Regions from separate parts of the Rhodococcus sp. NPDC003322 genome, predicted to be linked through region 2. Evidence: riboswitches for the same ligand, from Rfam matches in the RefSeq annotation. Region 2 holds a riboswitch; the other holds the start of a gene.

Region 1 (3,989 bases), on a different contig from region 2:
TCCCTGATCGGGAACGTGATCTGGCTGGTTCTCTGCGGCATCTGGCTCGCGATCGGTCACGTCCTGAGCGCCGTCGCGATGGCGATCACCATCATCGGCATCCCGCTCGCCGTCGCGAACCTGAAGATGGTCCCGATCTCACTGATGCCACTCGGCAAGGACATCGTGGACGTCCGCTCGGTCCGCTCGTACCAACCCGGTAGCCCCGCATGAGCCGACCGCCCCGCACCGACCCGGATGCGGGGCGGTCGCTCCCCACACATCCCCTTTTCCTCGGCGCGCTCGCGGTGCTCGCCGCCGCTGCCCTCGTCGCCCACGACCGGGTCGTCCCGCTCGGCCACCCACTGTGGGGCTTCTTCCGCAACGGCCTGGACCTACTCGTCTACCGCAGCGGCGGCGCCACCGTCCTGACCGGCGCCGGACTCTACGACCATGCACTGCACGGCGGGATGTGGTGGACGTATCCCCCGTTCTCCGCGGTGCTGTTCGCCCCGCTGGGTCTGTTCACGCCGGAGATGACGACCCTGCTCGGCCACCTGACGAACTTCGTGGCGCTGTACCTGGTCGTGCTGCTGTGCTGGCGCCTGCTCGGCTACCGCACCGACCGCACGCTGTATGTCACCACCGGATTGCTGACGGTGATCCTCAGCTGGCTCGAGCCGGTACGGACCACGATCTGGCTCGGCCAGGTGAACCTGCTGCTCATGCTCCTGATCCTGTGGGATCTCGGTCGCCCCGAGGGCAGCAGGCTGCGGGGATTCGGGGTGGGCGTCGCGGCGGGCATCAAGTTGACCCCGGCGCTGTTCGTCGTCCATCTGCTGCTCACCCGGCAGTGGCGGGCGGCCGCGACGGCGGTCGCGGGTTTCGCGGCCACCGTCGCCCTCGGCTTCGCGGTCATCTTCTCCGACTCCAGGGCGTACTGGACCGGCGTGATCTGGCATTCGACCCGGATCGGCGAGACGGCGTGGCCGGCGAACCAGTCCGCGTCGGGTGTCCTGGCACGGTGGCTGAACCTCGACGAGCCGCCGCGGCTGCTGTGGCTGGGCGTTGCGATCGCGCTCGCCGCGCTCGGGCTGGCCTCGGCGCGACTCGCGCACCGACGCGGGCAGACCCTCCTCGCCACGACACTGTGCGGTCTCACCTCGTGCGCCGTCTCTCCGTTCTCGTGGGGCCACCACTGGGTGTGGTTCGTGCCGTTGCTGATCCTGGCGCTGGATCGGGCGCTGCGGGCCGGGCGGGCGACGCCTTGGCTGCTTCCTGTCGCGCTGGCGGTGCCGCTGCTGTGCTGGGCGCACCGGTTCCCGGACGACGTGTACGCGATCGGGCTGTTCATGATCCCGGCGCCTGCGGCCCTCGTCCCGCTCTTCGCGGCGGTGTATCCGTTGCTGTTCGTGGTGATTGCGGCGGCGACGTTGATCGCGCCGCGGGGTCGCGGCCGCTCGAAGCCCCAGGACACCCCCGAGAAGTCTTGTGATCTACCTCACATAACGGTTGAGTCACGGACCGGTCTCGACCACGCAGCGGCCAGCTGACCTGCGAAAACGCCCACCTCTCCTGGCGAAACGCCGAGAAACACGCCGATTTCGTAGGAGGTGACTCACCGCGATCGGCCACGTACGGTCGTCAGCGGTCGGTGTTCCGGCCAGTCCGGACCGCCGCGCCAAACCTTGTCCCGCGGAACGGATTCCCCAGAGGAAACCAGGGACAAGGACGGGGGACCCACGTCCCCAGTGGACACCGGGAGGCGAGCAACCGGCCTTCCTTGGGGTGAAGCCGTTTTTCGCGCCGATCACGGAGCGATCACGGCCGGGCGACCTCTCAGCCCGAACCCGACAGCTGACCTCGCAGGCGCGTGCGGAGAGGAAAACCTCCATGAGCGCTGGACGCCATCGCAAGCCCACGAACACGCGCAAGACCGCCGCCAAGGTCGTCGTCACCACCGCGGTGTTCGGCGCGGCGGGTGCGGCCTTCGCGGCCCCCGCAGGTGCCGCCCCGGACTCCGACTGGGACCGCCTGGCCCAGTGCGAGGCCGGCGGCAACTGGTCCATCAACACCGGCAACGGCTACCAGGGCGGCCTGCAGTTCTCCCCCAGCACCTGGACCGCCCACGGCGGCGGCCAGTACGCGGCCACCGCCAACCAGGCCACCCGCGAGCAGCAGATCGCGGTCGCCGAGAAGGTCCTCGCCTCGCAGGGCTGGGGCGCCTGGCCGTCCTGCTCCTCCAGCCTCGGCCTCACCAGCGCCCCGACCCAGCGCAGCGCACCGGCCGCCCAGGCCGAGACCCCCGCGCCGGCGCCGGCCCCGGCCGTCACCAGCATCCCGACCACCGACGGCACCGCCGACGTGTTCGATTCGCTCGACAGCACCATCCAGGCCGTCAAGGCCCGCGGCATCGCCGTCGACCCGCAGATCGAGAACCTGTACGAGCAGGCCAAGCTCAACCCGCAGGTCATCGACTTCCTAAAGTCCGTCGCTCCGCGCTGAGCCACCCAGAACGCGAGAAGGGCCCCGCACCGTTTCGGTGCGGGGCCCTTCTGCCGTTCGGTCCGGTCAGCGGTTGATGACGGTGACGGGATGGGTGTAGGGCAGCTCGGACAGCGGCCGCGGGAACTCGGTCTCCTCACCGAACGGGGACAACCCTCCGGAACGAGTCGACGAGAGCTCGGTGACCGCGTGGTCACCTTCCTTGACGTGCTCCGGCCAGCCTGGATCAACGTAACGCTTGCTCGAATTGTTAGCCACGAGGCCATTTTGACACCGAGTCGGCATCCGGTACAGCCCAGGTCACTAATCTGACAATCGATGACCGAAACCGATCCCGCCGCCGTGACCGACAGCCTGGCGACCTGGCTCAGCACGCGGAGCGACCGCGAGCTGGCGGAATTGCTGCGACTGCGCCCGGACCTGGCGGTCCCCCCGCCGGCGAACCTGTCGGTGCTGGCGTCCCGCGCCGAGCAGCGGGCGTCGGTGTTGCGGGTGGCGGACGACCTCAGCGTGCTCGAACTCACGTTGATCGGCTTGCTCGCCCGGGACGGCGCCGCCGAGTCCGGGGTGCGGCGCGACCAGCTCGCCGACGCGGTCGCGGGCCGGGCACCGGCGCGGGCCGTGGATCGCGCGCTGACGGTGCTGCGCGACCGGGCGCTGGTGTGGGGCACCAAGGCGCTGCGGGTGACACCGGCGGCGCGCGATGCGGTCACCTGGCGGATCGACCCGGCCACCACCACGCTGACCGCGGATCAGATCGCCGCGGCGGTGGCGGGGCTCACCGAGGACGAACGACGGTTGCTCGACACCCTCGCCACCAGCTCACCGATCGGCCGGACCCGCGACGCGGCCCCCGGCACCTCGCCGGATCGGCCGGTGCAGCGGCTCCTCGCATCGGGCCTGCTGACCTGGCTCGACGAGCAGACCGTCGAACTGCCCCACCAGGTGGGCCAGGTGCTGCGCGGCGAGACCGTCACCGACCCGTCCGTGCTGGCCCCGCCCGCGGTCCGCGGGACCAAGCACAAGATCGCCGAGGTGAACGCGGCCGCCGCCGGCGAGGCGCTGGAACTGATCCGGCACTGTGAGGAACTGCTCGGCGCGCTCGGTGACCATCCCGCACCGACCCTCAAGGCCGGGGGTCTCGGGGTGCGCGAGGCGCGGCGGCTGGCCAAGGTCGTCGGGATCGACGAGGTCAGGGTGAGCCTGCTCGTCGAACTGTTGTCCGCCGCCGGGCTGATCGCCGCAGGTGTCCCCGACCCGCTGCCCGCGGCCGACACCGGCGACGAGTACTGGGCGCCCACCACGGCCGCGGACGCGTGGCTCGAGGGCACCCCGGGGCATCGGTGGCAGCTGCTCGCGCAGGTGTGGCTGGACCTGCCGCGCCGACCGTGGACGGTGGGGCTGCGCGACCCACACGACAAGCCGATCGCCGCCCTCTCCGACGAGGTGCGGGCGTCCGGCGCCCCGCGGGATCGCCGGTTCGTGCTCGACGTCGTCGCCGAACT
Region 2 (3,989 bases):
CGCCGTGGTGCTCAACGCCGGCGGCGCGATCGCCGCCTACTCCGGACTGGGCGGCGACCTGAACGACGCACTGCGTGCCGGCATGCAGCGCGCGGTCGACGTCATCGACAACGGAGCCGCCGCGGCGCTGCTTGACCGCTGGGTCGCGGTGAGCGCGCGCCTGGCCGGCTGAGGCCGCCCACGACACAGCGGGAGGGATGACGGGGACCCTCGTCCGGCCGGACCGGGCGAGGGTCCCCGTCGTCGTTCACTCGCCGATGGAGAAGGCGGCTTCGACGTCGGCGCTCGCGTAGGAGCGGAACGCGATGTGAGTCGTGGTGCGCAGCACTCCGGCGACCTTGTTGATCGCGCCGGTGACGACGTCGGCGATCTGCTCGTGGTCACGGACCTTGACGATCGCGATCAGATCGACGTCGCCCGCGCACGAGTACACCTCGGAGACGCCGGCGATGTCGGCAACGGCCTGAGCGGTCTCGGGGATCCGGTTCGCCTCGGCATGGATGAGGACGATGGCGTTGATCATCTCGCTCCTTATTACAGGGGGTGGGCCTGATCAGACTAGGGCCCAAATGCCGGGGACCCCGCCCCGCGGGCCAGCGCGCACCACTGCTGCCAGGCTCCCGCGCCGCGAGCGGGCTCCCCGTACCCGTGGCTGGTGCGGACGATCCGGATGCCGGGGGAGTCGAGCCAGCTCGCGATCAGCCCGACCTCACCGGCGGTGGCGCCGCGCAGTGGTGACGGTTCGGCCAGCACGGTCTCGGCCGACAGCGCCAGCGCGTCGACGACCGGCATCGGAGGCACCCCGCGCGGAGCCACCCCGGCAGAAGCGAGACGGCCCGCCCTGATGACCGCGAACTCCCACCCGCCGCCGTCGCGGGGCCGCGCCGCGATCAGTTCGTCGACCGCGGCGACCGCGGCCAGCCGCTGACCGCGGCGCAGTGCGATGCCCAGCGTGGCGGTGCGGTCACGCAGCCGGGCCGCGCTCTCGAACAGTTCTGCCGTCGCCAGCTCGCCGATCCGGGTGCGCAGTCGGTGCAGCGGGTCGTCGTCGGTACCGCGAATCAGGGCACGCACGACTTCGACGGCGGCGCCGTACTGCTCCGAATCCTGCGGGGTGTTCCCGGCGGGGCAGCCGCCGACCGCCTCGTCGGGACAGTCCGGGCCGTGGACCTGGTCGCGGCGAATCTTCTTGGTGCAGCTGCGAAGTCGACACGACTCGGTGATGGTCGCGGCGACCTCGGTCGCGTCGGTGCGATTGGTGAACGGGCCGAGGGCGTCGACGCCGGCGCGGCGGGTGATCGACAGCCGGGGGAACGGTTCGTCGGTCAGGGTGATCCACCACGCGCGCTTGGGGAACTTCGAGCGCCGGTTGTACGGGGGTGCGTGCGCGGCGAGCAGTCGCAGTTCGCGCACCCCGGCCTCGAGTCCGTGTGCACACTCGACGTGGTCCACCCGGGTGGCGAGCGCCACCATCTCCTTCATTCGGGCGCGGGTCTCGGACCCGGTGAAGTAGCCGCGGACCCGACGCTGCAGATTGACCGCCGTGCCGACGTAGAGGACCTCGTCCGACGGGCCGCGGAACAGGTAGACGCCCGGGGTCCGGGGCAGGTGCGCGGCCAGGCCCCGTTTGCCGCGTTGGGCCGCCGAGACGTTGGGCAGGTAGTCGACCAGCTCCGGGTAGCTGTGCACCCCGAGATTGCCGACCCGTTCGATCAGGGCGTGCAGCACGTCGACGGTGGCGCGGGCGTCGTCCAGCGCGCGGTGCGTGGGCCGGGTGCTGACCTGGAACAGGTCCGCCAGCGCGGAAAGCTTCACCGACGGCGCCTCCTCCCTGGACAGCACCCGGCGGGCGAGCTTGACCGTGCACAGCACCTGGAACGGCGGCCAGGCGAGGTCGTGTCGCGACACCGCGGCCTTCAGGAATCCGATGTCGAACGGGGCGTTGTGGGCGACCAGGACGGCGCCGCGGGCGAACTCGAGGAAACTGGGCAGTACCTGTTCGATCCGTGGTGCGTCGACGAGCATCGCCGTGGTGATTCCGGTGAGCTGCGCGATGAAAGGAGGAATGGTGCGGCCCGGGTCCACGAGTGTGCCGAGTTCGCCGATCACCTCGCCGCCCCGGACCTTCACCGCGCCGATCTCGGTGATGGCGTCGTCGCCGGAGTTGCTGCCGGTGGTCTCGAGGTCGACGACGACGAACGTGGTGTCCCGCAGCGGGGTGTCCAGCTCGTCGAACGTCAGCTGGCGTGCGGTGGCGTCGCGGGAACTCACGGGGCACAGGCTAGGCGGGGGTGCCGACAGCCCCGGCCGGCCTGTCCCCGCCAACCTGTCGGAGCGACTCGCTAGCTTCCGTCGGAGAGGCCGGATGACACGCCGGTTCGGCGCGAGTGAGACGAGGGTCACAATGATCGTGGATTGCAGCCGGTGTGCGGTTCGGGACATCGCCTGTGGCGACTGTGTGGTGACCGTGCTCCTCGGCTACCCGGCGCCCGAGGGTTCGACGCAGACCGCGCGGTCCGGTGTGGTGGCCCGTATGAGTATTGAGCAGGATGAACGAGCGGCGATGGCGGCGCTCGCCGACGCGGGGCTGGTGCCTCGACTGCGGCTGGTGCCCACCGTCGATCCGGCACAGACCGGCCGGTCGTTATCGCTTCGTGACCCGGGCGTTGCCTGACGGTCGTACAGTGTCGAAAATGACCGATTTGACCGGTTGTCGGTCTCGTTCGGGTCGACATTGCCGGGTGCGCTTCGTAATCTCGTTGAGACCTTGCGGAGTCTTGCAGCGCCACACCGGCGCAGCATCGCGAGGTACCGCCTAAACGATGTCCCGCAAGGGAATCGTGCCGGGAACCCACGTTTCCACTGGGGTGAATCCCGTCGGAGCGCACACCGCGTGCCGTCGGGTAGGGCTGATCTTCCCAGCCCGAACCCGTCAGCTAACTCGGTCGGCGGAGGAATGGAAGAAAGGCACCTCCTTTCGTGGCAACACTGAGCTCCAAGGCACGGCGCGTCGCCGTCGCCGGCATCTTCACCGTCGGCGCGATCACGGCCACCGCGGCGCCCGCACTGGCCGAGCCCGTCACGGTCCCCGGCGTCGGCACCTTCGACATCCCCGGCGTTCCGGCGCAGACCATCGAGATCCCCGGTCTCCCGCAGCTCCCGGCGGCGCCCGGCGCCCCGGCCCTCGTTCCCGCTCCGGTCCTCACCGCAGGCCAGAAGGCCGTCGAGGCCGCTGCCAGCAAGATCGGAGCCCCCTACGTCTGGGGTGCAGCCGGACCGGACGCCTTCGACTGCTCCGGCCTCGTGCAGTGGGCCTTCAAGCAGGCCGGTCTGAACCTGCCCCGCACGAGCTACGACCAGGCCGCGGCCGGCACCCCGGTGTCGACCGGCAACCTGCAGCCCGGTGACGTGGTGTCCTTCTACGGCGGTTCGCACTCGGGCATCTACGCCGGCAACGGCGAGGTCATCCACGCCGCCACCTCCGGTACTCCGGTCAAGCGTGCCCCGATCTCCTCGATGCCGATGGACGGCGCACGCCGCTACTGACATCCCGCACGCCGTGGCCGGGGAAGTGCCACGGCGCACATGTGGCACTTGCCACTCCGACGGGCTCGTCGATCCAGCACGGATCGGCGGGCCCGTCGCCGTTTGTGCAGGACGGCGCCCGCGTGAGGCAATGTCACGATTCAGCCGGGGTGGACACCGTCGTATGCCGTTCCGTAACCTTGCCGAGACCTTCCGGCGAGTAAGAACAGGAGTGCCCGGCTCGTGGCTTCACTGAGGAGGCGGTCCACCGCGATCGCAACCGGCGCGCTCTCCCTCGTCCTCGTCGCCGTCGGCGCCGGACCGGCGACAGCCGATCCCGCCATCGACAACCCGACCGCGGCGCTCGAGCGTCTGTCCGATCTCTCGCGCAAGTCCGAGCAGGCCACCGAGGCGATGCACAACGCGCAGATCGACCTCGACTCCAAGCTCTCCGTCCAGCGGGA

What was found. Region 2 has a riboswitch for cyclic di-AMP ahead of ACWDUM_RS18215 (NlpC/P60 family protein). Riboswitches for the same ligand answer to the same signal wherever they lie in the genome.
Region 1: linked by a shared signal. The riboswitch ahead of ACWDUM_RS04205 (transglycosylase family protein) and the one ahead of ACWDUM_RS18215 (NlpC/P60 family protein) in region 2 are both predicted to bind cyclic di-AMP.

The regions. Positions count from the first base shown of each region.
Region 1 covers NZ_JBSFSC010000001.1:905,036-909,024, forward strand. The annotation lists gene ACWDUM_RS04195 (YccF domain-containing protein) at 1-213, shown strand, start outside; gene ACWDUM_RS04200 (glycosyltransferase 87 family protein) at 210-1,532, shown strand; cyclic di-AMP (ydaO/yuaA leader) riboswitch at 1,664-1,867, shown strand; gene ACWDUM_RS04205 (transglycosylase family protein) at 1,873-2,484, shown strand; gene ACWDUM_RS04210 (hypothetical protein) at 2,551-2,742, opposite strand; gene ACWDUM_RS04215 (helicase-associated domain-containing protein) at 2,803-3,989, shown strand, end outside.
Region 2 covers NZ_JBSFSC010000004.1:402,754-406,742, forward strand. The annotation lists gene trpD (anthranilate phosphoribosyltransferase) at 1-172, shown strand, start outside; gene ACWDUM_RS18200 (Lrp/AsnC family transcriptional regulator) at 248-523, opposite strand; gene ACWDUM_RS18205 (DEDD exonuclease domain-containing protein) at 559-2,271, opposite strand; gene ACWDUM_RS18210 (hypothetical protein) at 2,405-2,674, shown strand; cyclic di-AMP (ydaO/yuaA leader) riboswitch at 2,803-2,967, shown strand; gene ACWDUM_RS18215 (NlpC/P60 family protein) at 2,980-3,546, shown strand; gene ACWDUM_RS18220 (NlpC/P60 family protein) at 3,769-3,989, shown strand, end outside.